3 linked regions of the Colwellia sp. M166 genome follow. Each later gene encodes a partner of the first gene's protein in a complex. Links are inferred from orthologs where the notes say so. Each region holds a gene or a part of one and is shown in the gene's direction. Other genes may lie near its edges.

Region 1 (10,391 bases):
TTATTACCATTAAACCGGGTACGTCATTTAATGCTTTCTCAACACAGTTAGTCACTAAAGGTTGGCTAGAGAGTCGTTTTTGGTTACGCAGTTATATTATATTTAATTCTGAGCACAGTGAAATAAAGTCAGGTACTTATCAAGTACAGGCAAATATGCCGATTATCGAGCTACTTAAAGTCGTTGTTTCAGGTAAGGAACATCAATTTTCTATTACCTTTATTGAAGGTACTACGTTTAAGCAAGTACTAGCACAATTAGCACAACATCCTGATATCAGTCACCAACTGGCTAATTTATCGATAGCGGCTATTGCGAAAAAATTGTCAATTAAGCAAGCTAACCCTGAAGGTTGGCTTTTTCCTGACACTTATGCCTTTACCAAAAATACAGCCGATATTGATATTATTGACAGAGCGCATAAAAAAATGCGCAAGACCCTGGATGAGTTGTGGCACAATAGAGCCACTGACTTGCCTTATACTTCACCTTATCAAGCGTTGATCATGGCATCAATTATTGAAAAAGAAAGTGGTAAGCACGCAGAGCACCCACGTATTGCATCCGTTTTTATTAACCGTTTACATAAGAAAATGCGCCTTCAAACCGATCCAACCGTCATTTATGGCTTAGGTGATCGTTACCAAGGAGATATTACTTATGCACATTTACGTGAAAAAACAGCTTATAACACCTATAAGATAAAAGGTTTACCGCCAACACCGATAGCTTTGCCAGGCGCGCAAGCATTACAAGCGGCTTTAAATCCGGAGTTAAGCCACTATTTATACTTTGTCAGTAATGGTGCCGGCGAACATATTTTTTCAACGAATTTGGCCGATCATAACCGTGCTGTTACTAAGTATCAGCGCAACAAGAAGTGACTTAAAGCGGCACAAGAAATTTAATATATTGTATTATGGAAGTTTAAAATGAATAAAGGCAAGTTTATTGTTGTCGAAGGAATTGAAGGCGCTGGTAAGTCCTCAGCTATTAATGTTATCGAAGCTGTATTGCAAAAGCATAATATTGCTTTTATAAAAACACGAGAGCCTGGTGGTACGCCGTTAGCTGAAGCTTTACGTGATATTGTAAAATCAGCAAGTCATGATGAAGAGTTAACACAAGAAACTGAACTATTTTTGATGTATGCAAGCCGCAGCCAGTTAATGGCCAATAGAATTTTGCCAGCTTTAGCGCAAGGTACATGGGTGATCGGTGACCGTCATGACTTATCATCGCGCGCATATCAGGGAGGAGGACGGCAATTTGATGACAAGGTAATGAATGCTATTGCAGACGTCACGTTAAAGGGGTTTACCCCTGACTTAACACTCTATTTAGACATTGCACCAGAGTTAGGTTTAGCGCGTGCACAAGCCCGAGGCGAATTAGACCGTATTGAATTAGAAAAAATAGAATTCTTTCAGCGCGTTCGAAACAAGTATCTTACATTAGCAACGGCGTCAGAAAGCACCGATATTATAGATGCCAGTCAAGCCATGCAGGCTGTACATAGTGATGTAGCCAAAAGCGTTGAAGCTTTTATATCTCGCAAAGAAGATTAATTAATGAATACTTGGTTGCTTAATATTCAACAGCAATTGTCTAGGCAAATTTTGGCAAGTAAGCTGCCTCATGCCTTATTATTTGCAGGGGTACCAAATGCTGGACAAGAAAAGCTTGCAGATTGGCTTATTAATGTCCTGTTGTGTCAAGCGCTACATCAAGAAAATGTTGGTCACGAGCAACTTATTATTCAGCCTTGTGGTCAGTGTAAAACGTGTAAACTATTTTTGAGCTCGAGTTATCCTGATCACTTGAGTATCATTAGTGATAAGAGCACTATCGGTGTTGATGCAATACGTAAACTAAGTCAATTTTTTGAGAAAACTGCACACATAGGTCAAGCGAAAACAGCGTTAGTTAATCATGCTGATCAGATGACCATTTCAGCAGCTAATGCCTTATTAAAAACATTAGAAGAGCCAACATCAAATAGTTTTATAATTTTAACAACCGATCGTAGTGATCTTTTATTACCCACTATTATAAGCCGCTGTCAGCGTATTGAAGTACGTCCGCCAGTAGGTGAAAAGCTTTTGGCTGAATTTAATAAGCAAGGTGATGATGCTTTTGTTAATTTAACTCACCTTAATGAATTAACTGATGAAGGTGCGGCGGTTGCTTATAACGAGTTTCGTGCTCAGGTTGTGCAATATCTATCTGCATATCAATGCCGAGCCGAAGTACTTGTGACTTTAGCTGGACATACTGATAGTTTTCGCTGGTTAGAAAAAGTATTGGTTGATTTGATGCGTGAACAGTCGGGCTGGAAAATCGCAGCGTCTGATAGCACACTCAATAAACAGCAGTTATGGCAAATTTATAGTTTAGCCCAAGCTGCCAATACTAAACTGAAAACATTAGTGCAAGTAAATCGACAGTTTTTAAGTGAGAAACTCTTAGCCGATATTTGCTTTGCTATACAAAATAGCGGCCAGAAATAGAGGAACAATTTTGGAAAATATTACACTTGAATTTATTTCGGATCGTGATTTATATCAGTCATATATGCCATTTATGAAGCACGGTGGCTTATTTATTCGTACGACCGAGCAATTTGAGCTAGCAACAGATATTAATTTAACTGTTACTTTGCCAGACTCTTTAGAGCCCTCAGAGATTAAAGGTAAGGTTTCTTGGATAACCCCTATTGGCGCGCAAAATGGAACACCGGCTGGTATCGGTGTCAGTTTTGTTGAAGATCCGGATAATGTCCGTAATCAAATTGACAAATTGATAGGGCGTTTGCTTAACTCTTCAGAGCCAACCTTATCAATGTAAGATTAGCGTAAAAGAAATTCATTAATAATAATACAAGCACATTCGTGCGGAGTAACCCCTGTGTTTATAGATTCCCATTGTCATTTAGATCGCCTGAAACTCGAAGATTTTGACAATAATTTAGATAATGTCATCGATGCCGCGTCTGCAGAGAATGTTAATACCTTACTGTGTGTCAGTGTCACGATAGAAGAATTTCCTGCCATGGCAGAAAAAACGGCAAAATATGATCATGTTTGGTTAACTTGTGGTGCACATCCATTAAATCAGGATGATGAAATAGACCCCGAGCAGCTAAGCCAGTTAGCGAAACACCCGAGAGTAGTCGCGATTGGTGAAACTGGATTGGATTATTTTTATGCGCCAGAAACTAAAACTGTACAGCTAGACTCTTTTCGAAAGCATGTACGTGTTGCTAATCAATTGAATAAACCGTTGATCATACATACTCGAGATGCCCAAGCTGATACCTTAGCTATTTTAAGAGCAGAAAAAGCTGAAAATGTTGGCGGTATTTTACATTGCTTTACCGAAAGTTGGGAGATGGCAGAGCAAGCAATTGCAATGGGCTTTTATATTTCTTTTTCAGGGATTGTTACATTTAAAAACGCCAGTGCATTGAGAGAAGTGGCAAAAAAAGTCCCTGCAGATCGATTTCTGATTGAGACTGATGCACCATATTTAGCACCAGTGCCACACCGAGGTAAACAAAATCAACCCGCTTACGTCGTTGAGGTTGCCAAGCACCTTGCAAGTATTCGAGGTACTTCTGTTGCTGAAATAGCGCAGCAATCAAGTGATAACTTTCATCGTTTATTTCCTCGTACACGTAAAGTTTAATTATTAAGTGATGAAAAAAAAGGCCCAAAACTATGAATAGTTTTGGGCTCAGGGAACGGCTCAAAAGGAGATGAGCCTGCGCTAATAAACTGTCAAATTTATCGAACGTCTAACATTAAACACGAGTACTAAATTTTACTGCCTCAATGAAGAGGCTAGCGAGCAATAAGCTAATAACTTAGCTTCAGAATTAAGTGTAGTGTACGGTTTTATAAATGCAAAAATTAATTTATTCTATTGAATTATAAGATATTATTGTGAGTTTTTTGATAAGCTCTAGTTTTAGTCATCAGAAGATATTATTTATTAATGCCCAATGTTTTTAGTACAAGTTAGGTAATAATATCCATCTATGTCATGATATTTAGCATGATAGGCAAGTAAAAATATAAAAAGAGAACAAGTGTGTTAAATCGTATTTGGAGTGGATTTTTTTTTGTTGCGTTTATCTCTTCCATTTTGCAATGGTTGGTTTTTGATCAAGTTTTAATTTTTGAAGAAATCGTTAAAGCTATTTTTGATATGTCGCGGATCACGGTTGAAATAGCGATTGGCTTAATTGGTATTTTAAGCTTTTGGTTAGGTATGATGAAAATAGCTGAGCATGCCGGCATTATAGATAAATTTGCCCAAATTATTTCGCCATTATTTGTGCGTCTTATGCCCGGTGTGCCAAGCGGACACCCGGCAATAGGTTCAATGACCATGAATTTGTCAGCAAACTTTTTAGGTTTGGATAATGCCGCAACGCCTTTAGGCTTAAAAGCAATGCAAGATCTACAGCTACTAAATCCAAAAAAAGAAACGGCTACAAATGCACAAATACTTTTTTTGGTTTTAAATACTTCCTCGGTTACGATGTTTCCGGTTACTGTTTTTGTTTATCGCGCTCAACAAGGAGCGTTGAACCCTACTGATGTTTTTGTTCCGATATTACTTGCCACTTTTGCTTCAACCTTAGCGGGTTTATTAGCCGTGGCTTTTGTCCAAAGAATAAAACTTTATCAGCAGGTGATCTTACTTTACCTCGCGACGGGCATGGCATTGGTTGGAGCCATCGCAGTTTACTTCACCACACTCAGTGCTGAACTGTTAGCTCAGCAATCGTCATTAATGGGCAATTTATTGATTTTTAGCACTTTGATTAGCTTTATTTTACTTGCACTAAAACGCAAGGTTAATGTTTACGATAGTTTTATTGAAGGGGCTAAACAAGGCTTTGAAACCAGCATAAAAATAATTCCTTATTTATTAGCCATGTTATGCGCAATCGGAGTCTTTAGGGCAAGTGGTGCATTAGATATTTTAGTCGACGGCATTCGACAAATGGTGTTATTTTTTAATGGCGACAGTCGATTTGTTGATGCGTTACCAACGGCATTTATGAACCCATTAAGTGGCTCTGGTGCACGCGCTATGATGATTGAAACCATGAATACTCACGGTGCTGACTCATTCGCTGGCCGTTTAGCTTCAATCGTGCAAGGCTCTACAGAAACTACTTTTTATGTGTTAGCGGTTTATTTTGGCTCGGTGGGGATTCGTTATAGTCGTCATGCGTTGGCCTGTGGCCTGATAGCTGATGTCGCGGGCATTACGGCAGCAATTGGTGTTTGCTATTGGTTTTTTGGCTAAAAAGTTAGATTGTCGACACTTTTTTGTTTATGTAAACGCTCATCTCACCCTTGATAAAAACGTAAATGCTTCGCTAGAAGTACGTTTAATTAACCTGATTAACAAACGCTTAGTAGATTTCTGCCTTTCGAAAAGCTTTGTTTTTACATGATAGTTCATCCAATGTACAACTAAAGTATAATGATAATTGTCGACAATATAGTGTTTTTATCATTGACTAATCAGTATATGACGCTATCATTAAGGCATCTTTATAAAAAGTGTCGACAATTATGGCGTTAGATAACCCCACAACTCAAGCCGCGGTGACTACTGCAGATAAAGTATTTGAACAAATACTTCATGCCATTGTTAATGGCAATATCAAAGCTGGCAGTAAAATTAGTGAGCCTGAGTTAGCGAAAAACTATCAAATTAGTCGTTCTACTTTGCGCGAAGCATTAAATCGCTTGGAAAAGTGTCATTTAATCGAACGTAAAGCTAATGTCGGCTCGCGCGTTGTTGAATGCTCCATTGCTGGACTGTTAGAAATCTATGTTGTGCGAGAAGCACTTGAAGGCATGGCATGTCGTCAAGCAGCGAGTAATATGACTGAAGATGAAATTATTGAAATGAAGGCTATGCTCAAGCAACATGCGAGTGCGAAAGCATTGCGTGATGGTGTGTCATATTACCAAGAAGAGGGTGACTTAGACTTCCATTATAAAGTGATCCTTGGTAGCCATAATCAGCAACTGATTAATATATTATGCGGACAACTTTATCATCTTGTACGTATGTATCGTTGCCAGTTTGGCATGAATAGTCCACGAGCAACGAAAGCTTTCGATGAACATTCACGGATTATTGAAGCCATCGCCGATCGTGACGGTGAACTAGCTGAAATGCTGATGCGACGTCATATTGCCGCGTCGCGTAAAAATATTGAAAATAAAATTGCTCTGCAACAATAGCAGTAAACTTTAAATGAACTTACTTATAACTTATAGATAACTAAAAAAGGATAAAGCAATGTCTAACTCATTATCTCCTGGCGCTAAGTTTCGTCAAGCTTTAGTAAATAATAAACCCCTGCAAGTGGTTGGTACTATTAATGCCTATTGCGCAATGATGGCTGAGCAATTAGGCCATCAAGCCATTTACTTATCTGGTGGCGGAGTTGCCAATGCTTCTTACGGTTTACCTGATTTAGGCATGACATCACTGAATGACGTCATTGCTGATGTTCAACGTATCACTAGCGCATCAAGTTTACCTTTATTGGTCGATATTGATACGGGTTGGGGCGGGGCATTCAATATTGCAAAAACGATTCGTGATATGGAAAAAGCCGGCGCTGCAGCCGTTCATATCGAAGATCAGGTCGCGCAAAAACGTTGTGGTCACCGTCCAAATAAAGAAATAGTTTCAATTGATGAAATGGTTGACCGTATCAAAGCTGCGGTTGATGCACGTATTGATAAAGACTTCTTTATTATGGCTCGTACTGATGCCTTTGCTCAGGAAGGCCTAGAAGCCGCGTTAGAACGTGCCAAAGCTTATGCTGCTGCGGGTGCTGATGGCATTTTTGCTGAAGCGATTAAAACTGAAGAGCATTATCGCGCCTTCACTGAAGCACTTGATATACCTGTTCTAGCTAATATCACTGAATTTGGTCAAACAGAGCTGTGGAATAAAGCGCAGTTAGGTGAGTGGGGCTGTGCGATGGTACTTTATCCTTTATCAGCATTTCGAGCGATGAATAAAGCGGCTGAATCAGTTTATAAAACTTTGTTAGAAGACGGCGACCAGAAAGCGCAAATAGATAATATGCAAACTCGCATGGATTTGTATGATTACTTGGGTTATCACGATTATGAACAAAAACTTGATGTTTTGTTCTCTGAAGGAAAAAACAAGTAATTAAACGCTAAAATATATTCACAATTATAACTAATTTATCCCCTAATCTCGTATTGGATACGTACTTTTGGTTAAATAGCAGAGGAAAGAATGATGACAGATAAAAAATTATCAGGTGCAGGTTTACGTGGTCAAAGTGCAGGTGAAACCGCGTTATGTACGGTAGGTAAATCAGGCTCAGGTTTAACCTATTGTGGTTATGATATTGCTGACTTAGCTGACAATGCAAGCTTTGAAGAAGTTGCTTACTTACTGTTTAACGGTGAACTGCCTAATGAAAAAGAGTTAGCAGCATATAAAGCAGAATTATTTGCCTTGCGTGATTTACCGTCTGCATTAAAAGCTGTACTCAAGCTTATTCCAAAAGAAACCCATCCAATGGATGTCATGCGTACCGGTTGTTCATTTTTAGGTAACTTAGAGCCAGAAAGTGATTTCTCTGAACAACAACAAGCAGCTAATCGTTTATTAGCGGCATTCCCGGCTATTATGTGTTACTGGTATAAGTTCTCTCATGAAGGTATTGAAATTGACTGTACTTCTGATGAGACATCGTTAGGCGGACACTTTCTCCGCTTGTTAAACGGTAAAAGCCCATCAGCCCAACATCAAAAAGTGATGGATGTGTCATTAATTTTATATGCAGAGCATGAGTTTAACGCTTCGACGTTTACCGCCCGTGTGTGTGCATCGACATTGTCTGATATGTTCTCTTGTATCACGGGTGCTATCGGTACTCTGCGTGGTCCACTTCATGGTGGTGCTAATGAAGCCGCAATGGATATGATTGAAAAATTCAAATCACCTGCTGATGCTAAAGAGCAAATGGCCGGTATGCTTGAGCGTAAAGAAAAAATCATGGGCTTTGGACACGCGATTTATAGTACCTCTGATCCACGTAATGTCATTATCAAAGCTTGGTCTGAGAAGTTGGCCGCGAAGAACGGTGATACTTCACTGTATGATATTTCAGTTGCCTGTGAAGAGTTTATGTGGGATAGCAAAAAACTATTCTGTAATGCTGATTTTTTCCATGCTTCAACGTATAACTATATGGGTATTCCAACCAAGTTATTTACGCCTATTTTTGTTTGTTCACGTTTAACGGGTTGGGCTGCACACGTAATGGAACAACGACAAAATAACCGTATTATTCGTCCTTCAGCAGACTATACTGGTGCAGAGCCGCGTAAGGTTGTAGCAATCTCAAAAAGATAGATAAGACTCGCTCTTTAGTGCTATTTCAGCAACAGGAAATAATCACATATACTTATATGCTCATATTTTGTCTTTGAAATAGCAATAACTTTCGTCGTCTATTGGCTGTAATAGACAATAGCGTCGTTGAGAATCAACTATATTTATAAAGGCGAATTTATTGATTGAAATTCGCCTTTATCATATAACAGAGAATGTGGAATAAATTATGAATTACGATTACCGCAAACCTTTGCCAGGTTATAAAATAAATGGTGTAGGAATAGATTTTTTTGATACTCGCGAAGCGATTGAAGCGATTAAGCCCGGTGCCTATAAAACCTTACCTTATACGTCTCGTGTACTTGCTGAGCAATTAGTTCGCCGCTGCGAGCCGGCAACATTAACCGACTCTCTCAAGCAGATCATCGAAGGTAAGCAAGATTTAGATTTTCCTTGGTATCCAGCACGGGTGGTATGTCATGATATCCTTGGCCAAACTGCTTTGGTTGATTTAGCCGGTCTTCGTGATGCAATTGCCGAGCAAGGTGGCGATCCGGCTAAGGTTAACCCAGTTGTACCGACTCAACTTATTGTTGACCATTCATTAGCGGTTGAAGCGCCAGGTTTTGACCCAGAAGCATTTGATAAAAACCGCTCAATTGAAGATCGCCGTAATGAGCAGCGCTTTCATTTTATTGAATGGACTAAAACGGCTTTTAAAAATGTTGATGTCATCCCAGCTGGTAACGGCATTATGCATCAAATTAACCTTGAGAAAATGTCGCCGGTTATACAAGCACGTGATGGTGTTGCGTTTCCTGATACTTGTGTTGGTACTGATAGCCATACTCCGCATATTGATGCCTTAGGTGTTATTGCCATTGGCGTGGGTGGTTTAGAGGCTGAAACCGTTATGTTGGGCCGTCCATCAATGATGCGCTTGCCAAACATTATTGGCGTTAAGCTAACAGGGAAACGTAAAGCTGGTATCACAGCGACTGATATGGTTTTGGCGATCACTGAATTTTTGCGCAATGAGAAAGTGGTTTCGAGTTACTTAGAGTTTTTTGGTGAAGGCACTGAAAGTTTAACCATTGGTGACCGAGCAACTATCTCAAACATGACGCCAGAATATGGTGCATCGGCAGGTATGTTCTATATCGACCAACAAACTATTGATTACTTGAAAATGACTGGTCGTGAACCAGAGCAAGTGGCCTTGGTTGAAACTTATGCTAAACACACCGGTTTATGGGCAGATGATTTAGTTGAAGCGCAGTACAAGCGTGTACTTGAATTTGATTTATCTACCGTTGAGCGTAACTTAGCCGGGCCATCTAATCCGCATCGTCGTTTAGCGACTGCTGAGCTGGCATCAAAAAATATTGCTAAAGATTTAACGGCTTGTAAAGCACAAGAAGCGAACGGTGAAATGCCAGATGGTGCGGTTATTATTGCGGCTATCACGTCATGTACCAATACCTCTAATCCACGCAATGTTGTTGCGGCAGGGCTTATTGCCAAACGTGCAAATGAATTAGGTTTAGTACGTAAACCTTGGGTTAAATCATCATTTGCACCGGGCTCAAAAGTCGCCAAGCTTTATTTAGAAGAAGCAGGGCTATTATCTGAAATGGAAAAATTAGGTTTTGGTATTGTTGGTTATGCCTGTACAACTTGTAATGGTATGTCCGGTGCGTTAGATGCTAAAATTCAACAAGAAATTATTGACCGTGATTTATACACAACGGCAGTGTTATCAGGTAATCGTAACTTTGATGGTCGTATTCATCCACACGCTAAACAGGCATTTTTAGCTTCACCACCACTCGTGGTGGCCTATGCTATTGCTGGCACGATACGTTTTGATATTGAAAAAGACATCTTAGGACAAGATCAAAATGGTAATGACATTACTTTAAAAGATATTTGGCCGAGTGATGAAGAAATTGATGCCATTGTTGCGT
Region 2 (10,319 bases), 830 kb from region 1 along the record:
ACAGCGCGCTAGTTGAAGATGAAAAACTTATCATTGTGCAAGTTAATGGTAAATTACGCGCTAAAATTACCGTGTCTGCCGATGCAACAAAAGAAGCGGTTGAAGCAATGGGTTTTGCTGATGAAAGTGTCAGTAAATTTACTGACGGAAAAACCATACGTAAAGTGATTTATGTACCTGGTAAGTTGCTAAATATTGTTGCCAACTAATAATGACCTTAGCTGCTTAGCTCTTTATTAGGGCTTAGCAGCTTAACCCGTGCAAAACGCATTAATGATGCACTGATTGAATTTCTACCTATAAAAAGTGAACACGTTATGAAGCCATTAATAATTCGCCAAATCAGTAAAATATTATCTTTTAGCATCATATTAATGATGTTAAACGGTTGTGGTTTTCAGCTACGCGGCAATTATTTATTAGCACCTGAATTGCAAACCATGGAGTTTAGCTCAGTTGACCAATATGGTGAGCTCACTCGCTTAGTCAGACAACACTTAACCGTTAATGATGTTAAGTTAGTACAACAAAGTGATAAGTCCATACCACAAATGCGGATCTTGCAAGATAACCTAGATCGAAGAACTTTATCTGTTTTTCCTAATGGTCAAGTCGCAGAATATGAGCTTATTTATACCGTACGTTACCAAATTTTAATTCCTGGCCAAGATGTGAAAAACTTTAGCTTTGAACTTAATCGTGATTATCAAGATGATCCTGATATTGCCTTAGCAAAAAGCCGTGAACTGTCGCTAATGTTACGTGAAATGCGTCAAGAAGCGGCTAATAAAATCCTCCGTGACATGGCTAGTATTCAGCTGTAAGTCAATTCGAATGCGCATTTATCATAATCAACTCGACAATACACTCAAGCAAGGCTTTAAACCGATATGGTTAGTGTTTGGCGATGAAGCTTGGCAAAAAAATAACGCCTTAGAAAAAATTAAAAGTACCGCTAAAAAACAAGGTTTCGACGAAGTTATCCGTTTTAGTATTGACGACAAGTTTGATTGGCATACGCTTTTTCAAGAATACCAATCAATGAGCTTGTTCTCCTCATTACGCATTATTGAAATAGAGTTTATCAATGGCAAAATTGGTGATAATGGCGCAAAAGCCATAACACAATTACTGACCTTGTTGCATCAAGATATACAGCTGATATTTCATGGTCCTAAACTTGACGCTGCAACACAAAAGCGCAAGTGGTTCAAATCATTAGAAGCTGCTGGCTGTTTTCTACCTTTATATGATGTTGAAGGCAAGCAATTAAAGCAGTGGCTAAATAGTCAAGCACGGCAACTGCAGCTCAATTTACATAGCGATGCGATTGATTTAATGGCCGTGCTATTTGAAGGCAACCTGCCAGCATTAGCACAAGAGCTGCAAAAGTTAGCAATATTGTTTGGCCAACAAACGATTAGTTTTGAAGAAGCAGAACAACTTGTCATTAAGCAGGCTAAATTCAACCCTTTTCAACTGATTGATACCTTACTAATCGGCGACTTAAAAAAGTGCTTAGCTATTTTAGATCAAATGCAACATGATGGCAGCGCATTAGGGCAGTTAGTTTGGTTTATTCATAAAGAGCTCAGTCAGCTTTATGCCATGCTCGCGCAACTAGAACAAGGGGCGAGCATCGACAATATTTTTAAACAATATCGTATCTGGGACAAGAAAAAACCCGTATATCAGTATGCTTTGAATAACATTACGTTAAGCAATGTTGAACAAGCTTTAGCAAGGTTAGCGCAAGTTGATCTACTGAGTAAAACCAGTAGCGATTTTAATGCTTTTATCTTACTCAGTGACGTACTGATCAGTTTATTTCATAACAAAATAAGTGAAAACTTTAGTTTAGATTATGAGTACAACTAAGCGCATAGCACCAAAGATTATCGCTCTACTCGGCGGTACCTTCGACCCTATCCACCTTGGTCATATTTTACCGGCTCAAGAAACTGCCTGCTGGTTAGGCGCAGAACAATTATATTTAATTCCGGCTCATATCCCTCCCCATAAAACGGGTACCCATGCCAATGCAAAACAACGTGCTGAGATGGTCGCTTTGGTGTGTGATAGTAATAAAAGTGTGCTGCTCGATAGCCGCGAGCTTGATCGAGATAGCCCGTCATACACAGTCGATAGTTTACGTGAAATAACAAAAGCGCAACCAAAGGCAGCTTTATATTTTATGATGGGTATGGACTCGCTACTCACCTTTACAAAATGGCGACATTGGCAAGAAATCCTCACCTTATGCAATCTAGTGGTCAATATTCGCCCTGGCTATTCACACACGGATCTAGAAGCGGCACTTGCGCCAGAATTAACAAAGCGTTTGCTTTATAACCTGAGACAATTACAGCGCGAAAAAGTCGGGCAAATCTTATTACATGAAAGCACACCGCTAGATATATCTTCGACAAATATTAGAGCCCGTATTAAAAGCTCGGCGAGTTATAGCAAATATTTACCTAAGCCAGTTTACGATTATATCGAGCAAAATAAGCTTTATCGATAATCCTATTATTTATGCTTTTCTATTTGATAACTATATACTAAAAGTGCCATTTTCTTTGATTTAGCGATAGAGCGAGCAAAATAAACCGCTTGTTGTGCAAAAAACATGCGATTGATGGCATTAGACTGTTAACGGACAAACAAAATAATGCTATTATCGCCGATTATTGTTAATTATAGAGATCCCACTTTGCAAAGTTCAGACCTAATTACTTTTGTTACCGAAAAAATCGAAGATATGAAAGGCCGCGATATCGTCACACTAGAGATATCTAAAAAGTCGAGTTTCGCTGACTACATGTTAGTTTGCTCTGGTAACTCAAAACGTCACGTTATTTCAATTGCCCAATCACTTACTATTGAATGTCGCGCTGCTGGCATTGAAGCCTTAGGTGTTGAAGGTAATGATGTCGGCGAATGGTCTTTAGTTGATTTAGGTGATGTAGTTGTCCATGTGATGACTGATGAAACTCGTGACCGTTACCAACTAGAACAACTATGGGAATAGTTTAAAGTATAATGCGCATTACCTTATACGCTGTTGGTAACAAAATGCCAGCATGGGTCAGCCAAGGATTTAGCGAATATTGCCGTAGATTCCCTCGTGATATGAGTTTCCATTTAGTGGAAATTTCACCTGGAAAGCGCGGCAAAAATGCCGATATTGCCCGTATTCTAGAAAAAGAAGGCGAACAAATGTTAGCGGCTATTCCTAAGGGTAATCGCATTGTGACCTTAGAGGTGGAAGGAAAGCCTTGGACAACCCCTGAGCTTGCCAAACAACTAGAACGTTGGCATGTTGATAGTCGTGATGTTGCACTGCTTGTTGGTGGCCCTGAAGGTTTAGCGCCTGCTTGTATTCAAGCGTCCGAACAAAAATGGTCATTATCGCCACTCACCTTACCGCATCCTATGGTACGTATTGTCGTTGCTGAAAGCCTTTATCGAGCATGGTCAATCAATAACAATCATCCTTATCATCGAGAGTAAATAATGGCGCCTAAAAAACGTGTTGCCATTCGAAACCATAGCGCAGAGGCAAACTTATTTGCCCGTCGTACCTTTATAACTTTTATTGCTGTCCTGATACTTTCCTTAGTGCTATTTAGTAATATTTATAATCTTGAAGTTAACTCATACCAAAAATACCAAACTCGCTCTAACTCTAATCGTATTAAACTGTTACCGGTTGCGCCAAACAGAGGCTTAATTTACGATCGAAATGGTGTTTTACTGGCTGATAACACCCCAGTGTATAGCTTAGAGGTGATCCCAGAACAAGTTGATGATATTAAAAAACGCTTATCAGAAGTAAGCGAATTATTAGATATTAGTCAGGAAAAACAAGACAAACTATTTAAAGAATTAAAAAGTAAGCGTCGCTTTAAACCTATTGAAATTTATTCACGTTTAAGTGAGCAGCAAGTCGCATTATTTTCCGTCAACCAGCATAAGTTCCCTGGGTTTTTTATCGACGCGCGCTTAAAACGCTATTACCCTTTTGCTGACTTAACGACACATTCCTTAGGCTATGTTGCGCGTATTAATCGTAAAGATTCACTAGCGCTAGAAAAGCAAGGCCTAGCTGAAAACTACGCGGCTACCCGTAACATTGGTAAGCTAGGCTTAGAAAAGTATTATCAAGATATCTTACATGGCACCATTGGTCACCAAGAAGTTGAAATTAATAACCAAGGCCGAGTCATTCGTACCTTAGACTTTACTCCTCCTATTCCGGGTAAAGATCTAACGCTAACGTTAGATATCGAGCTACAAATGATCGCCAAGCGCGCACTTTCAGGTAAACGTGGTGCGGTAGTCGCCATTGACCCTAGAGATGGTGGTGTGCTTGCCATGTATTCAAACCCAAGCTTTGATGGCAACCTTTTTGTCCATGGTATCAGTAGTAAAAAATATAAGAAGCTCTTAGCACCTGAAAGTAATAAACCGTTACTTAACCGTGCAGTACAAGGTTACCCACCAGCATCAACCATTAAGCCTTTATTAGCACTTACCGGGCTTGAAGCCGAATTAATCACCCCAGAAACTGAGATTTATGATCCAGGGTTTTATCAATTACCCGGCATAGAAACCAAGCGACGCGATTGGAAAAAATGGGGCCACGGCAAAGTCAATTTAACTAAGTCATTAGAGCAATCCTGTAATGTTTATTATTATGACTTAGCCTATAGACTGGGTATTACCCGGATTAGTAAGATGATGGAAAAATTTGGTTTTGGTGATTACACCGGTATAGATATTCACGAAGAAAGCCGCGCTATTATGCCCAGTATCGAATGGAAGCGAGCTCGTTACAACAAAGCTTGGTATACCGGTGAAACCTTATCCGTTGGCATAGGGCAAAGTTACTGGTCTGTGACACCATTACAATTATCACAAGCAATCTCCATTTTAGTCAATAAGGGTAGAATTAAAGTTCCACACTTTTTAAAAGCCACCAGTGAAGTAACCGTTATTGATGAGGATGCCGATCAGCAACAGCCGCTGATTACTGAATATGTAGTTGACGAAAAACGCCCTATCACCCTAAAAAATCAAGCCTATTGGGATCTTGTCTTAGACGGTTTACATAATACGGTGCAAAAATTCGGTGCTACCGGCTATTCCGCTTTTAAAGGTAGTAAGTATGATGCAGCTGGTAAAACCGGCTCTGCACAAACAGCTAACATCGCTCAAGATGAAGAGTATGATGCAAAAAAAGTACAAGAAAGCAAACGTGACAACGCCATGTTTATTGCTTTTGCACCTTACGAAAATCCAGAGATTGTTGTTGCTGTTGCCATTGAAAACGTCGCCAAAGGTGGTGGTGGCACCAATGCTGGGCCTGTGGCACGTCAGATAATGGATCAATATTTTGGTGACAGAGAGATTATCAGTACCGACAAACTAAAACATCCTCACCATGATGAAGTTTATCAGCAAAACATTACCAATATAGCAGGTGAACCTTAGTGCGTAATACCAGACATGATCAACAAAGACAGCGTTCTCTATGGCAACGTTTGCATATCGACTTACCCTTATTAAGTGGTATTTTAGCTTTGTTAATACTAGGGTTATTTGTTGTTTATAGTGCTGGTGGACAAGAAAGTGCTGTATTAATACGTCATGCGAAACGCGCTGGTGTAGCACTATTTGTCATGCTTTTAATTGCACAAATTCCGCCATTATCTTACCGAAAATGGGCGGTACCTATGTTTATTTTAGGTCTAATGTTATTAGCCGCGGTATTATTATTTGGTCACGTTGGTAAAGGCGCCCAACGTTGGCTCGACCTTGGTGTGACAAAGTTTCAACCTTCTGAGATAATGAAGCTTGTCGTGCCAATGATGATCGCATGGTACGTTAGCCAATATGACTTACCGACAAAAATATCAAAAATAATTATCGCCTTTATTTTGGTGTTAATGCCAACCTTATTGATTGCCAAACAACCTGATTTAGGTACAGCTCTACTCATTGCCAGTTCAGGAGTTTTTGTGATATTTCTTGCCGGTGCTAGTTGGAAGCTTATCGGCACTTGCCTTGGCTTAGCATCAGCATTTGCTCCCGTATTGTGGATGTTTTTGATGAAGCCCTACCAAAAACAACGGGTATTAACTTTTTTAAATCCTGAGCAAGACCCGCTTGGCTCAGGCTACCACATTATCCAATCTAAAATTGCTATCGGCTCGGGTGGTATTCACGGCAAAGGTTGGTTACAAGGCACACAATCACAACTCGAATTTCTCCCTGAACGCCATACTGATTTTATTTTCGCGGTATTTAGTGAAGAGTTCGGCTTAATTGGTGTTGGCTTACTACTGACGGTATATTTAGCCATTGTGATGCGCGGACTATGGATTGCAGTTCATGCTCAACATGCTTTTACTAAGCTTTTAGCCGGTAGTTTAACATTAACATTTTTTGTTTATATTTTTGTCAATATCGGCATGGTTTCCGGCTTATTACCTGTGGTTGGCGTACCATTACCTTTAGTCAGTTATGGTGGAACCTCTATGGTGACATTAATGGCAGGATTTGGCATTCTAATGGCAATTAGTACTCATCGACGATTCCATGTTTAGCGACCAATAGCATCAATACTCAAATCATTACCTTTAACAGAGACAACAGATATTTTATGGCGATATTAAAAGTACAGCGTATGCATGGCTTTATTTTACTTATGATACTGCTCTCTGCTTGTAGTACTAACTATGGACGTTACCAACACAAACATGATAGTACACCAAGTCGCTTACCTAGCGTCAGCGAACTACATGATGCAACACCTAGAGCTGAAACACATAGTCGTGGTGGCAATAAACACTATCAAGTGCGCGGTAAACATTACCAAGTATTAAAAAGTGCCGAGAACTTTAGCCAAACGGGTACTGCCTCATGGTATGGTCGAAAATTTCATGGTCACTTAACCTCTAATGGTGAGATATATGACATGTACGCTATGAGTGCCGCCCACAAAAATCTACCTTTACCCACCTATTTAAAAGTGGTTAATAATAACAATGGCCGTTCTGTTATTGTTCGGGTTAATGATCGCGGGCCGTTTCATCAAAACCGTATTATCGATTTATCCTATAGTGCCGCCTATAAGCTTGATATGTTAAAAACAGGTACCGCAAATGTCACCATTTCAGCCATTACTGATTTTAGCGCAAAAACATTAGCCCAGCTTAAAACTAATCATGGCTATTTAGCTGAAAGCCAAGCAAAGGTTACACCTTTAGCTCAGCCAACGACTGCAACATCTAGCACAAAATCAGCTATTATCAAGACTAAGAATAAAGCTGTAGTTAGCATTATCACAGATAAAAAAGCTCCAAAAGCTATCGCTGGAGATACAGAATCACAGTTATCAGATAACTCAAATAAAGCACAATACATTCAAATATTTGCTAGCAGCAGCAAGACTCAGGCAACTAAACTGTTAACGGCATTATCAGCACAGTATAAACAAAAAACCCAATTAGAAGAAATAAATGGAATTTTTCGTGTTCTAGTGGGTCCGATAGAGCGCAGTGATAATATAACTAAGTTGTTACTTGCAATTAAGCGCGATGGTTACCCCAATGCTTTTGTTCGAAAATAAGTAGCTATTATCTGTGTTAGACTCAATTTAGTTCAATTACATGGATATTACTGCTGGTAAATAACAGCCTTTATAAGAGAAAAATATCAATACGAAGCAAAATTCATCAACAGTAACAAATTCATCATCGAGCCTAATAGAATTCAAAATGAAAAATGTTATACTGCATAAAGTTTTATACCGTTTTTATAATTTCCACTAATCAATGCGCTGCAGGACAATTATGCCCCAAATCAAGGTTATTCAATCTCCTAAGAAATCAATAAAGCTTATTACTTTTTTAAGCTCTGTTTTATTAAGTGTTTGCTCTCTCTCTCATGCACAAACGATTATCCCATCTGCTCCAGAGGTAAATGCTAAAGGTCACATCCTCATTGATTACTCTACAGGTAAGGTTATTGCTGAAAGCAATGCAGATATCTTACTTGCACCAGCAAGCTTAACTAAAATGATGACGAGTTATATCATAGGTAAAGAGCTTGTGATCGGAAACATCAACAATGATGATGTGGTTAAAATTAGTGAGAAAGCTTGGGCAAAAAACTTTCCTGATTCATCAAAAATGTTTATCGAAGTCGGTACAGAGGTGCCTGTTAGCTTACTGAATCAAGGGATTATTGTCGCCTCAGGTAATGATGCCTGTGTCGCTATGGCTGAGCATATTGCCGGCAGTGAAGATGCTTTTGCACAATTAATGAATGCCCATGCTGAACAATTAGGCATGCACAGTAGTTTCTTTGAAAATAGTCATGGTTTAGATAGCCAAGAACACAAAACTACCGCTCGTGATATGGCAACACTGGCCATTGCCTTGATCCGTGATGTACCAGAAGAATATAAACTTTATAGCCAAAAATCTTTTACTTACAACAATATTAAACAATATAACCGCAATAGCTTATTATGGGATAAAAGTATGAATGTGGACGGTTTAAAAACTGGTCACACTTCACAAGCAGGTTATAGCCTAGTCACCTCTGCCACTAAAGGCGATATGCGTCTAGTTAGTGTCGTCATGGGTGCAGACAGTGAGCGTGCTCGTAAAGTCGAGAGCAAAAAGTTACTCAACTATGGCTTCCGTTTCTTCGAAACTTACACACCTTACAAAGCGGGCGAGAAATTTGCTAGTGACCGCGTTTGGATGGGTGACAGCAAGGAAGTTGATTTAGGTATCATGGTTGATACCCCAATTACTATCCCACGTGGTCAACGTAAAAATTTACAAGCTAATTTTGAATTAGACAAACAACTGACAGCGCCACTGCAAAAAGGTGAAGTGGTTGGTAAATTATTTTTACAGCTTGATGGTGAAGATATTGCCCAGTATCCATTAGTAACACTACAAGCCGTGCAAGAAGGCGGCATGTTCAATAAATTACTGGATTATATAAAACTGCAGTTTGCTAATTAATCTAAGCAAAAAAACATGCTATTAATAAACTCAGCCTTGGCTGAGTTTATTTTTGATTTTAGATCGATAAATAAGTAAATAAAGTTACACTTAAACATTGATTTTAGATAAATTCCCCTCATTTAATAGCTCATATCGACAAGCAAATTAACGGCGACTGATCACATTTACTGTAAATAGTGTTAAAATATCGACGATTTACATATTCAGCGCATTAATTTTTACCACATGGATTGGTCTATTGGCGATTAAATCGAATAATACACCTATTATTAAGCGCCTTTAAAATACTAGTGCTTTACCAATCAAGAGAAAATAAATGAATACTAAGTTTGATGAATTATTGGAATTCCCAACCGTTTTAAACTTCAAAGTTATGGGCGTTGCTTGCGACGAATTACCTGATTTAGTTGTTGGTGAGTTGCAAAAACATACGCCGGGTGATTACGCACCGAAAGTGAAAGCAAGTTCTAAGGGTAACTATCATTCAATTTCAATAGCCGTTACCGTCATCAGTAAAGATCATATAGAAACCATCTATAAAACGCTTAATGCTATAGAAGAAGTGCGTTACGTTCTTTAATCCTTACTTTTTGCATGGTGTATTCAAATTATTATTCGGATACAATTAGCTAAGCGAAATTTATAGAGATATATTTTTGAAAAACACATTGATTATTCGGCAACTTAATACTATCGACTATGTCGATGTTTGGCATGCCATGCAAAACTTCACCGATAATCGAGATGAAAATACGGCTGACGAACTGTGGCTGGTAGAGCATCCTCCGGTATTTACTCAAGGACAAGCAGGCAAGGATGAGCATCTCCTTATGCCTGGCGATATTCCTGTGGTGAAAGTTGACCGTGGAGGACAGGTTACTTATCACGGCCCTGGCCAACAGGTGATCTATTTTATGATCAATCTACGTCGTAGAAAAATGGGCGTTAGAGAATTAGTGACATTAATAGAAAATGGCATCGTCGCATCAATGGCAGACTTTGGCATCAATGCTAATGCCAAGCCAGATGCTCCAGGAGTTTATGTTGACGACAAAAAAATAGCCTCTTTAGGTTTACGAGTACGTAAAGGCTGCTCTTTTCACGGCTTAGCATTAAACGTCAATATGGATTTATCACCATTTTTACGCATTAACCCCTGCGGTTATCAAGGCTTAGAAATGGTACAAACAATCGATTTGCAAGGCCCCGCCACCGTAGTTCAAGCGGGTGAATCACTAGTTAAACACCTAAGCAAACTACTAAACACTG
Region 3 (10,514 bases), 3.0 Mb from region 1 along the record:
TCAGCTAATATCTTTATTGCAGTTAAAGATAATGGTGAAATTTGGTTAGATAAACGTCGTGTAGATGTTGAACGCGTAGCGGCTAATATTGAAAAATTATTGGCTGAACAACCAACTGACGTTGTAATCATTCAAGCTGACAAAGATGCCAAACATGGCGTAGTTGTTAAAGTAATGGATGCAATTAAAGAAGCGGGCATAGACAGAATATCTATTGCTGCAGCTAAGGGGTAGTCTATGGTTCGCTTTTTAGTATCTATACTACTAGGCGCCGCAGTAACTTTTGCATTATTTTCTTTTATGGCATTTCTTGTTTCTAGCGGTGATAGAAACAAGGAAGAGCAGTTAGAGAATATAATTGTTGAAGTTAATACGACGCCACCTAAGTCGCAGGCAGAGAGGCGTCAGCGTGTGCCGCCACCGCCACCGCCACCGCCTAAAACGCCACCTAAGCCTCAAGCTCCTGAGCCTGAGACTAATGCTGACACTGGTGGATTAACGTTTAATATGCCGGGTGTACAATTAGCTGGAGCTAATGCAGGTATATCAGCACCAGGCGCCGGTTTTGGTCGAGATGGTGATGCAACTCCGATAGTACGTATTGAGCCTAAGTATCCGATACAAGCTGCTCGTGATGGTAAAGAAGGTTGGGTAACACTTTCTTTTACTATTAACGAAATTGGCGGTGTTGAGGATGTTGATGTTATCGATGCTGATCCTAAACGTGTTTTCGATAAAGAAGCTAAGCGTGCATTACGTAAATGGAAGTACAAACCTAAAGTTGTTGATGGTAAAGCCATGAAGCAGCCTGGTTTGACAGTGAGACTTGACTTTAATATGGACGGAGGGAATTAAGAATGAATAAGATTTTTTCATCTTTACTATTAATAGTTTCAGTTGTTCTAATTCAGTTACCTATTGCTGTAGATGCTTCTGCGGCAGAGTCTGATAAGCCTGAACGTAAAACGCAATTAGTTGGTCCTACTGTAGGTAAAAAAGTGGCTAAAGCTTTTGAAGCCTACTCTGCGGACGATATTCCAGGTGCTTTAGCTATATTATTGGATATTGATGCCAGTAAAAAATATGATAAAGCTTATGTTTCTCGTTTTATTGCCATTATGTATGCTCAAATGGGTAATGAAGAAGCAAAAGCAATTCAATATTTAAAAGCAGCGGTAGAACCTGATATCCTTAATGAAGGCGATCAAGATCAATCTTTAAAATTGTTAGCTGATTTGCAGATGCAAACAAAGTCTTATGAAGAAGCCTTAGTTAATTACAAGGCTTGGATGGACTTTACTGGGAAATCAGATGGTGATACTTGGACTAAAATAGCTAATGCTCATTATGCTTTAAAACAATTAGATAAAATGATTGTACCAGCGAATAATGCCATTGCAGCTTATGGTGACAAGCAAAACAAAAATCCTTATATTTTAAAAGTTACTTCCTATTATGAAAGTAAAAAGTTTAAAGATGCTGTTAAAACGCTTGAAACTGTTATTCAAATATTTCCAGAGGATAAAACTTGGTGGACTCAGCTTGGCATGTTTTATTTGCTGATTGAAGATTATAAGAAAGGTTTGGCAACATTAGACCTTGCTTATAAACAAGGTTTCCTTGATAAAGAATCTGAAATTAAAACGTTAGCGAGTTTATATTCACAGAATCAAGTGCCGTATAAAGCTGCTGTCTTACTCGAAAAGTATATTGATTCAGGTCTAGTTAAGCGTGATGATAAAAACTTGTCTTCTTTAGCTAATGCATGGCATGCATCTCAACATATTGATAAAGCTGCAAAGTATTATGGTGAGTTGGCTAAAATGACAAATAGTGCTAAGCACTATAGCAAGCAAGGGATGTTGTTAAAGCAAGACGAACAATTTAAAGCGGCTATTGTAGCTTTAAATAAAGCTTTAGATCTTGGTGCTAAGAATAAAGGTAGACTGCAAATGAGTATTGCAGAATCACACTTTTATTTAGAAGAGTATAAGCAAGCTTACAAGGCAATTAATCTCGCAATGAAAGACCCTAAAACCAAAAGATCGGCTAAAGGTTGGGTGGATTTCATTAAAGATACAGCCAGACGTAAAAAAGTTTCTATCTAATTTATTAGTATAAAAGCCTTAAAAACCAGCCATCTAGGCTGGTTTTTTTTTATGTTTGTAATAATTGTTAGGTGATATATATTTAATATCAGCGGGTATCACTGTTTTTATCAAGAAAGAGATAGTTTGATATTAACAGTCAGATATTTTGGCCAGATAAAGTAATTCGTATCAATAAAAAGTTAGTTTCCTTGTAGTTAAGACAAAGTATTGAAAGGTTGCTTGATCTAGGTCAAATAAAGCTACCTTTGATAGACTTTTTAGTCTACAATCCGCGCGGTTTAATTACTCGATGTCGATAGGAAGCCTAATGTCAGAAGAAAATTTTAAAGATAGTTCATCTAAACGCCATTTATTCATCGCAATATTGGCCATGTTTTCGGCACCTTTATTGCCAATGCTAGCTGGTTGGTTTACAGTTCTAGCAAATTAAATTCAAGTTGTTTAGAAAAATATGCAAATTCTTGTTGTTGATGATAAACAAATAATATTAGATAGTTTAGATGAGCTATTAACTACGCATGGCTACCTTGTAGATACGGCATGTAATGGTTTAGCTGCATCTGAAAAGTTGCAAAATTCGGGCTATGATTTGTTTATTGTCGACCATTTAATGCCTGTCATGAATGGAATTCAGTTAACTAAGCAGATACGACAACACGACATCTATGCCCATACGCCAGTAATATTTATGACGACTCAAGGAAAAAGCTTGGTCGAGTCACTTGGTGATAGTCAATTATTTTCGACAATAATCGATAAGCCGATAGATGAAGAAAATCTGCTTAAATCGATAAATGCTCTACTAACATCAAATACTCGCTGTCAGTCACTATAATTTCTAGTTGAATTGCTTTATTCTGTAACTAAAATTTTTTTTGACTTTTAGAACATGACTGAAACACAAATCGATACACTCAGATCCGCAATTCATAGCATTCCAGACTACCCAAAAGCCGGCATTATGTTTAGAGACGTAACCGGCATATTAGATGATGCAGAGGCATTTCAACTTACGATCGAAATTTTAGCAAATAAATTTAAAGATGGTGGTTTTACAAAAATTGTTGGCACCGAAGCGCGTGGTTTCCTCTTTGGCGCACCATTAGCACTCGCTATGGGCTTAGGCTTTGTGCCTGTTCGTAAACCCGGTAAACTTCCGCGCGCGACATATGCACAAGACTATCAGCTAGAGTATGGCCATGACACTTTAGAGATTCATCAAGATGCCTTAACTAAAGACGATAATGTCTTGATCATCGATGATCTTTTGGCTACTGGTGGCACTATTGAAGCGACCACAAAACTTATAAGACGCTTAGGCGCTAAAGTAACAGATGCAGCATTTGTTATTTCGTTACCAGATTTAGGCGGTGAAGTAAAAATCCAAGATATGGGCTTATCCGTATTCTCTTTACTGCAATATGCAGGTGAATGAGGCTAAAGAATGAGTTATCAGGTTTTAGCAAGAAAATGGCGACCAAAGTCCTTTAGTGAATTAGTTGGCCAAGAACATGTTGTTACCGTATTGGTTAATGCATTAACGCAGCAGAGGTTGCACCATGCTTATTTATTTACCGGTACTCGTGGGGTTGGTAAGACAACCATCGCCAGGATTTTTGCTAAAAGCCTGAATTGCGAACAAGGCATAACTGCTCATCCATGTGGAGTATGTGAGGCATGTGTTGATATAGACTCAGGTAAATTTGTTGATTTACTTGAAATTGATGCGGCTTCTCGCACTAAAGTAGATGATACTCGCGAAATATTAGACAATGTACAATATGCTCCGACACGTGGCCGATATAAGGTCTACTTGATCGATGAAGTTCATATGTTATCGCGTAGTAGTTTCAATGCCCTATTGAAGACACTTGAAGAACCGCCGGAACACGTTAAATTTATTCTCGCCACGACGGATCCACAAAAGCTTCCGGTTACGGTTTTATCTCGCTGTTTACAGTTTCATTTAAAAGCACTAACAGTGAAGCAAATCAGTGATAAAGTTACTGAAATTCTTGGAAAAGAAAGCGTTTCATTTGAGGATGAAGCTATTACGCTTTTAGCTAAGGCCGCACGTGGCAGTATGCGCGACTGCTTAAGCTTAACAGATCAAAGCATTGCCCAAGGTAATGGCAATATATCGCGGGACAATGTTCAGCAAATGCTGGGCGGTGTGGATCGAGATTGGGTCTTCAAAATTTTAATTGCCTTATTAAAGCAAGATGCCGCGGTATTAATGCAACTATCACTTGCTATAGCATCATATGCACCTAGTTATAGTCGGTTATCTGCAGAGTTGATCCAATTACTTCATCAAGTGGCTATGGCACAAGTCGTTGAAACTAACTTTAGCTTACCGGTCGAACATCAACAAATGTTGACACAATTCTGCCAACTTATGTCGCCTGAAGACGTACAGCTTTATTATCAAATTGTTTTAACTGCTAGAAAAGATTTACCGTATGCTGATGATGAACAAGCTGCATTTGATATGATGCTGTTAAGATTGTTAGCCTTTAAGCCTTTGGTCAATAGTAATAATTTAGCTCAGTCGACTAAAGAAATATTGGATGTTGAGAAAGGTCTTGATCATTTATCAATGACAGAATTGGCACACGCAGCTCCAAATAAGAATAAAAGTATGGGGTCTGATAAAGTATCACCGACTTCAACCGCAGTACCTGATTTAACTCAAGCTTTGCCATCATCTGATGATAGCAGCGAAAATATCAGTAGTAATAGTGGCTCGGATAGTGGCCTTAGTGTACAAACGCAAGCTAATCAAGATGATAATGGGCTTGATAGTGGTTTTGCCAATAATCTTGATAGCAATTCATTATTAGCGGACGAGATGTTAGCGATTGAACGTCAAGCGGACGCACTTATAGATCCAATGCCTCATGAACAGCTTTCTTCATCTAAAACTGAACAGTATAACGAAAGCCCACAAACCGGTTCTCAAGTAAGTTCTGAAGAGCAAAAGCTAAGTCCAGAACCTAGCGTTGAGCATAATTATCAAGTGAGTATTAATAGCCCCAGCCAAAATGTTCAGGGTACTGAAAAGAATACTCCGTTGCCTATTGAGAGTAATGTCGCTGATGTTTTGGATACTGAACACCAGGATACAAAAAAACTATCGCCAGTCGCTGCTGCAATTGCGACCCGAAACATGCTCAGAAGCCGAAAAAAAGCTTTGGAGAAAGGTGGAAAAAAGTTTAGTGACGCTATTGAGCGTCCACGCGTTGGCTTAGTTGATGATAGCAGTGATAAAAGTGCGACGACTGAACCTGAAGTGGCTAAAAAATCTGAGCTTACAACGGTACCAGAACAACCTTATAGCGAAGATTTTATTGACCCAGCGACAATAAAACTGGCGAACCAAGTCGATAAATGGGCGCATATGATTGATAGTATGTCCTTAGCTGCTCGTCTTCGACAACTGGCTATTCATGCAACCATTGATGAAAACTCGACCGCTGATTTATTGATCCTACAGCTAGATCAATCAATTAAGCATTTAAATAGTGATGCAGCACATAAGCAATTAGAGACAAAGATTTCTGAATATTTACAACGAAAAATTACCGTTGAATTGAATATTGTTGAAAGAACTGTCGCTGATCCTTATCAGATTCAAGCTAATATTAATGCTAAGCGCTATGAATATGCAAAACGAGTGTTAGCAGAAGATGAAATAGTTATGGCATTGCAACAACAATTTCAGGCTGAGCTTGATCAAGAAACTATCGTAGCGCGTTAATCGCTACTTGAATTTTTAGCCGTTAAGCACTATCTTTGGCGGCATATTACTTTTGGAGTGAAAATTATGATGAAAGGTGGCATGGGCAACTTAATGAAACAAGCCCAACAAATGCAAGCAAAAATGGCTAAAGCGCAAGAAGAGCTAGCCAATATGGAAGTTACTGGTGAGTCTGGTGCTGGTATGGTTAAGGTCACTATGACTGGTAATCATAACGTTCGACGTGTTGCTATCGATGATAGCTTAATGGCTGATGATAAAGATATGCTTGAAGACCTAGTCGCAGCAGCAATGAATGATGCGGTACGTCGTGTTGAAGAGCAAAATAAAGAAAAAATGGGGGCTTTAACTGGCGGAATGCAAATGCCTCCAGGGATGAAAATGCCGTTTTAGCTCTATCCAAGGGATAAAAGCATAGCGTTCGACGTTATACTTTAATAAAACTCAGCTACGCTGGGTTTTTTGTTTTTTATATCGGCACTTTCCTGATAAAACGTAGATTGCTTAATTAATCAAATTTGATAAGGATAATTTTTTGGGAGCTCAACTATATTATATTTACGATCCTATGTGCAGTTGGTGCTGGGGTTATACGCCGACTTGGCAACGTTTACAAAAGGAACTCGGCTCGGACGTCGATATTATCTATGGCCTTGGTGGCTTAGCCGAAGATTCCGATGTGATCATGCCAAAAGCAATGCAGGCATTTTTACAGCAAACCTGGCGCAAAATAGCTCAGCAACTTGGTACTGAATTTAATTTTGATTTTTGGCTGTATTGTCAGCCAAGACGTTCAACTTTTCCTGCTTGTCGAGCCGCATTGGTGGCAAGAGAGTTCGGCAAAGAGCAAGAAATGCTTGCCGCTATTCAACATGCTTATTATTTGCAAGCAAGAAATCCTTCGAATATTGATACTTTGCAATTACTGGCGAATGACATTGGCTTGGATGATAATGACTTTCTCCAGAAAATGAATAGCCAGTCAGTAGATGATGCGCTAAAGGCTGAGATCAGTAAAATGAGATCTATGCCTATCAATGGTTTTCCGGCATTAGTTTTGGTCAAAGAGCAAGTTTTCACATCTATACCTGTTGATTATAAAGATTGGCGCAAAAGCTTTGATATAATTATGGCAAAAATTTAATTTTGACAAGATAAATGCCTAATATTAACGATAAATCAGATAAATTGCCGATAAGATGGTGTTTTTTTGTAGTATGATATTGTCATAAAGAACAAACTATTTTTACTGGTTGGAAGTAAAAGTAATAGCAGAGTAAGGTTTAATATGACATATGCAGCAATCACCGGGTGGGGGAAATGTTTACCGCCCGCTATTCTTAGTAATGATGATTTAGCAACGTTTTTAGCAACAGATGATGAGTGGATTACTTCCAGAACCGGCATGAAAGAACGCAGAATTTCTCATGTCTCTGTCAGTGAATTGGCTTATGTAGCTTGTGAACGAGCATTAGCAGCAGCCGGAAAAACCGCGAAAGATGTCGACTTGATTGTCTTTGGTAGTACGACTTTTGACGAACTTTGTCCCAATGCTGCGTCTAACGTACAACGACTACTAGGGGCTGATAATGCCGCTTGTATGGATGTTAGTACTGCATGTACTGGTGGTATGTATAGCCTTAGTGTTGCAACAGCTATGATAAAAAGTGGCGTGGTTAAGTCGGCATTAGTTATTGGTGCTGAAACTATTTCACCGATTATGGACTGGGATAATCGCGATGTTGCGGTGCTCTTTGGTGATGGCTCTGCAGCGCTGTACTTGGAAGAAAGTGAAGAAGAAACTGGTGTTATCACGCAAGCTTTAGGTTGCTACGGTGAATCTCGTGATATTCTTTCAGTGCAAGGTTGGGGTATGAAGTATGCGAACAAAGGTCGTATGCTTGGCCAAAGTAACTGGGCGTTTTTAGGACAGGAAATTTTCAAAAAAGCTGTTTCAGGTATGGCACAAGCGTGTGAAAAAGCACTTGCACAAGCACAACTTAGTGCAGATCAAATGGCAAGTGTTGTTCCCCACCAAGCGAATTTACGTATTATAGATACCTTGATAAAACGTTTGAAAATGGACAAAAACAAAGTGTTTGTCAATATTCATAAATACGGCAATATGTCAGCGGCCACTACCTTGGTTGCTTTTGTTGAAGCAATAGAAGAAGGCTTTATTGCTAAGCAATCTTATGTACTATTACCGGCTTTTGGCGGTGGTTTAACCTGGAGCGCCCATGTTGTTAAATGGGGTGAAAGAACCCACGCTTTGGCAACGTCTGATGTTGAGCTACCTAAATGCAATAAAACCGGCCTCGAACTGGTTAACGATATTATTGCCGCTAAATCAGTTTAAAAATATTATCTTCATATTATCAGCCAATGCTAGATCAGCTTGGCTGAGTATCTTTTATACTTATAAATAAGGTTACTTATGCGCTTTCTATCTCGCCGGCTAATTTTGCCTAATGATTTAAATTATGCCAACTCATTATTTGGTGGCAGAGCACTAGCGTGGATCGATGAAGAAGCTGCGATATATGCTATTTGTCAACTTGAAACCAATTGTTTGGTAACTAAACATATTGGCGCTATAAACTTTGAGTCGCCAGCGCAACAGGGCGATGTCGTTGAATTTGGTTTAACCACTAAAGCGGTAGGAAAAACCTCAATTACCATTACTTGTATGATGCGTAATAAGGTGACAAAAAAAACCATCTGTTTGGCTGATGATATTGTTTTTGTACAAGTTGATCCTGAGACTAAGCTACCCATTCCACATGGAAAAACTCTAGAGTCACTGTCAGATAGCTTTTAAACACTCGAGATTAGTTTGAGGTTTTTGTTTGGATTGATGTTTACCTATGGTTTAAAGCTAGATTTCTTCTGCCGTTAAGTATCGCAGATAGCCTTTAACGGCAAAGTAACGTATTGATTTTTTGAGAGTGATTTTTTTTGCAATTAACTGTTCGTTTCGAAATATTTTAACCACTTGCTTGTCACCATTTACATCAATTTCAAAGCCATGTAATGGATTAAGTCGTAAGTTGTCAAACGCTGATCTCATGATTAATTTCATATCAAATACAGGTGTTAGTTTTAAGTGAAAAGATAACGATAAGTTTGAAGCTATCAGCTGCTAGTAAAATAAAAAAATATAATATGAGTTCGGAGTTCGAATTTTTTTACTGATAGCTTACGACTGTGCCTTTTGAAAGCTTATAGCGGTATCATAATTTATTTATTTCTTTTCGAACATCGTATCCTTCATCAGTAACAATTTTTTCTAACACTTGCATGCGCTCTTCCAGTGTTTGTACTTGTTTTTTCATGGCAATAACTTGCTCAGTACTTTGACTGTTATGGTTTAAGGTTTTTTCTTTAAATTCTAAATGCTTTTTATACATGTCGAATATCACCCCGAAACCTACTGAAATAAATACTATTGCTACCACCATTGCTGTACCAGACATACCTTATCCTCATTTTTATTTTCTTTACTATATTGATTAAATATTAAATATTGAATTTAGTTATCATTATAAATAAGCATAGCGTATAAAAATAAAAATAAATAATGCTTATTTATCAGAGGCAAGAGCGGTTAGTTCTTGTTTAGCTAAATAATTATCCATAGTTGAGCGCAATAATTTATAAAGGAGTATTGAACCGTCAATTTCTTCTTTTCGGTTGGTTAAGCTTTCAATATTAAGCCCTAGGGGTAACTTGTATGGCAATACGGCATCAAGTATTTGTACTAAGGTATTACTGCAAATTCTAATCGATTCATATAACGGTCGTTCGGCATTTAAAATGCGTAAACTTGTCGCTTCAGGTACACTAACACCAAGCCATTCAATAAATTCTAAAGTTTTTTTGCTGCCACAGGGTGAGAAGGTTAGAATAATACGTTGTGGTTTTAGCCCTTGTTGTTGACACTCAATAGCATAGCGGGTCAACATATCGATTGTAGCCTGGGCATTGTAGATAGCTTGTGAGATAAAAAAGTTGCAACCTTGCTGGTGCTTTTCAATTAACTTAGCATGCTCATTGCCTTTGTTTGCATGGCGTTCAGCAATCGTGATACCACCAACAAAAAAGTCATTTTCATTGGCTACTAAGGTTTTATAGGCGTCAGTTAAAGGTAAGCTAATATTATTTTGCTTAGATGGGCTACCAACAAGCACAATATCGCGAACACCATAGTCATGCCATGCATCATTAGCCCATTGTTCAAAATCATCAGCATTTGACTGCACAACACTTTTATAGGTGATCACAGGTCTTGCGGACTTTTTATTTAAAAGTGACGAGTAAAGCCGAGGATCGTGTGTGGTTTTAAAAGGAAACGGACGCGGTTGTGAGGTACGAGAATCTTCATCTTGTATGTCATAAACAATTAAACCATCAAAGTCGACATCACTGACTCGTTCAAGTAATTTATCGGCAATAGCCGATACTTGCTCAATTGGCGTATCATTTTTCGGTGGGGTTGTACCAATAAAGTATACACCACGATTGATGTCGTTATAACGAGCCCTTAACTCTGAACCTTTTTTCACTATTATTACTTCTTATTTCATCAGATTAATTATCTTTTAGACGAATTATATTACCTTGTTAAATATTAAAAAGCTGCG

Evidence for each region.
Region 2: the proteins of FGD67_RS03465 (region 1) and holA are in contact, whole or in part, in a cryo-EM structure (PDB 8GIZ), measured with the Escherichia coli proteins. The link is inferred for Colwellia sp. M166 from one-to-one orthologs.
Region 3: the proteins of FGD67_RS03465 (region 1) and dnaX are in contact, whole or in part, in a cryo-EM structure (PDB 8GIZ), measured with the Escherichia coli proteins. The link is inferred for Colwellia sp. M166 from one-to-one orthologs.

Annotation. Positions count from the first base shown.
Region 1 is NZ_CP040755.1:761,319-771,709, reverse strand. The notes cover bases 613-3,540. They hold FGD67_RS03465 (DNA polymerase III subunit delta'), read left to right. Parts: upstream 613-1,571; coding sequence 1,572-2,510; downstream 2,511-3,540. Other genes in these bases: FGD67_RS03455 (TatD family hydrolase), read left to right, coding at 2,908-3,540; FGD67_RS03460 (PilZ domain-containing protein), read left to right, coding at 2,521-2,847; tmk (dTMP kinase), read left to right, coding at 933-1,568; mltG (endolytic transglycosylase MltG), read left to right, coding at 613-884. In the rest of the region: more of mltG, read left to right, coding at 1-612; more of FGD67_RS03455, read left to right, coding at 3,541-3,687; FGD67_RS03450 (nucleoside recognition domain-containing protein), read left to right, coding at 4,093-5,322; FGD67_RS03445 (GntR family transcriptional regulator), read left to right, coding at 5,595-6,275; prpB (methylisocitrate lyase), read left to right, coding at 6,334-7,224; prpC (2-methylcitrate synthase), read left to right, coding at 7,318-8,442; Fe/S-dependent 2-methylisocitrate dehydratase AcnD, read left to right, coding at 8,651-10,391. UniProt on the Escherichia coli protein: Part of the beta sliding clamp loading complex, which hydrolyzes ATP to load the beta clamp onto primed DNA to form the DNA replication pre-initiation complex.
Region 2 is NZ_CP040755.1:1,597,084-1,607,402, forward strand. Bases 1-2,856 are described here. They hold holA (DNA polymerase III subunit delta), read left to right. Parts: upstream 1-834; coding sequence 835-1,878; downstream 1,879-2,856. Other genes in these bases: leuS (leucine--tRNA ligase), read left to right, coding at 1-209; lptE (LPS assembly lipoprotein LptE), read left to right, coding at 318-824; nadD (nicotinate-nucleotide adenylyltransferase), read left to right, coding at 1,865-2,524; rsfS (ribosome silencing factor), read left to right, coding at 2,714-2,856. Outside these bases: more of rsfS, read left to right, coding at 2,857-3,031; 23S rRNA (pseudouridine(1915)-N(3))-methyltransferase RlmH, read left to right, coding at 3,043-3,513; mrdA (penicillin-binding protein 2), read left to right, coding at 3,517-5,496; rod shape-determining protein RodA, read left to right, coding at 5,496-6,611; FGD67_RS07270 (septal ring lytic transglycosylase RlpA family protein), read left to right, coding at 6,668-7,636; FGD67_RS07275 (serine hydrolase), read left to right, coding at 7,860-9,047; DUF493 family protein YbeD, read left to right, coding at 9,367-9,630; lipoyl(octanoyl) transferase LipB, read left to right, coding at 9,707-10,319. UniProt on the Escherichia coli protein: Part of the beta sliding clamp loading complex, which hydrolyzes ATP to load the beta clamp onto primed DNA to form the DNA replication pre-initiation complex.
Region 3 is NZ_CP040755.1:3,765,362-3,775,875, forward strand. What follows is about bases 3,163-6,213. They hold dnaX (DNA polymerase III subunit gamma/tau), read left to right. Parts: upstream 3,163-3,555; coding sequence 3,556-5,871; downstream 5,872-6,213. Other genes in these bases: apt (adenine phosphoribosyltransferase), read left to right, coding at 3,163-3,546; FGD67_RS17045 (YbaB/EbfC family nucleoid-associated protein), read left to right, coding at 5,935-6,213. In the rest of the region: FGD67_RS17010 (biopolymer transporter ExbD), read left to right, coding at 1-234; FGD67_RS17015 (energy transducer TonB), read left to right, coding at 238-855; FGD67_RS17020 (lipopolysaccharide assembly protein LapB), read left to right, coding at 858-2,108; FGD67_RS17025 (hypothetical protein), read left to right, coding at 2,419-2,541; FGD67_RS17030 (response regulator), read left to right, coding at 2,563-2,946; more of apt, read left to right, coding at 3,001-3,162; more of FGD67_RS17045, read left to right, coding at 6,214-6,264; FGD67_RS17050 (DsbA family protein), read left to right, coding at 6,407-7,015; FGD67_RS17055 (ketoacyl-ACP synthase III), read left to right, coding at 7,160-8,230; FGD67_RS17060 (acyl-CoA thioesterase), read left to right, coding at 8,309-8,692; FGD67_RS17065 (hypothetical protein), read right to left, coding at 8,750-8,941; FGD67_RS17070 (hypothetical protein), read right to left, coding at 9,105-9,347; FGD67_RS17075 (methylenetetrahydrofolate reductase), read right to left, coding at 9,456-10,436. UniProt on the Escherichia coli protein: Part of the beta sliding clamp loading complex, which hydrolyzes ATP to load the beta clamp onto primed DNA to form the DNA replication pre-initiation complex.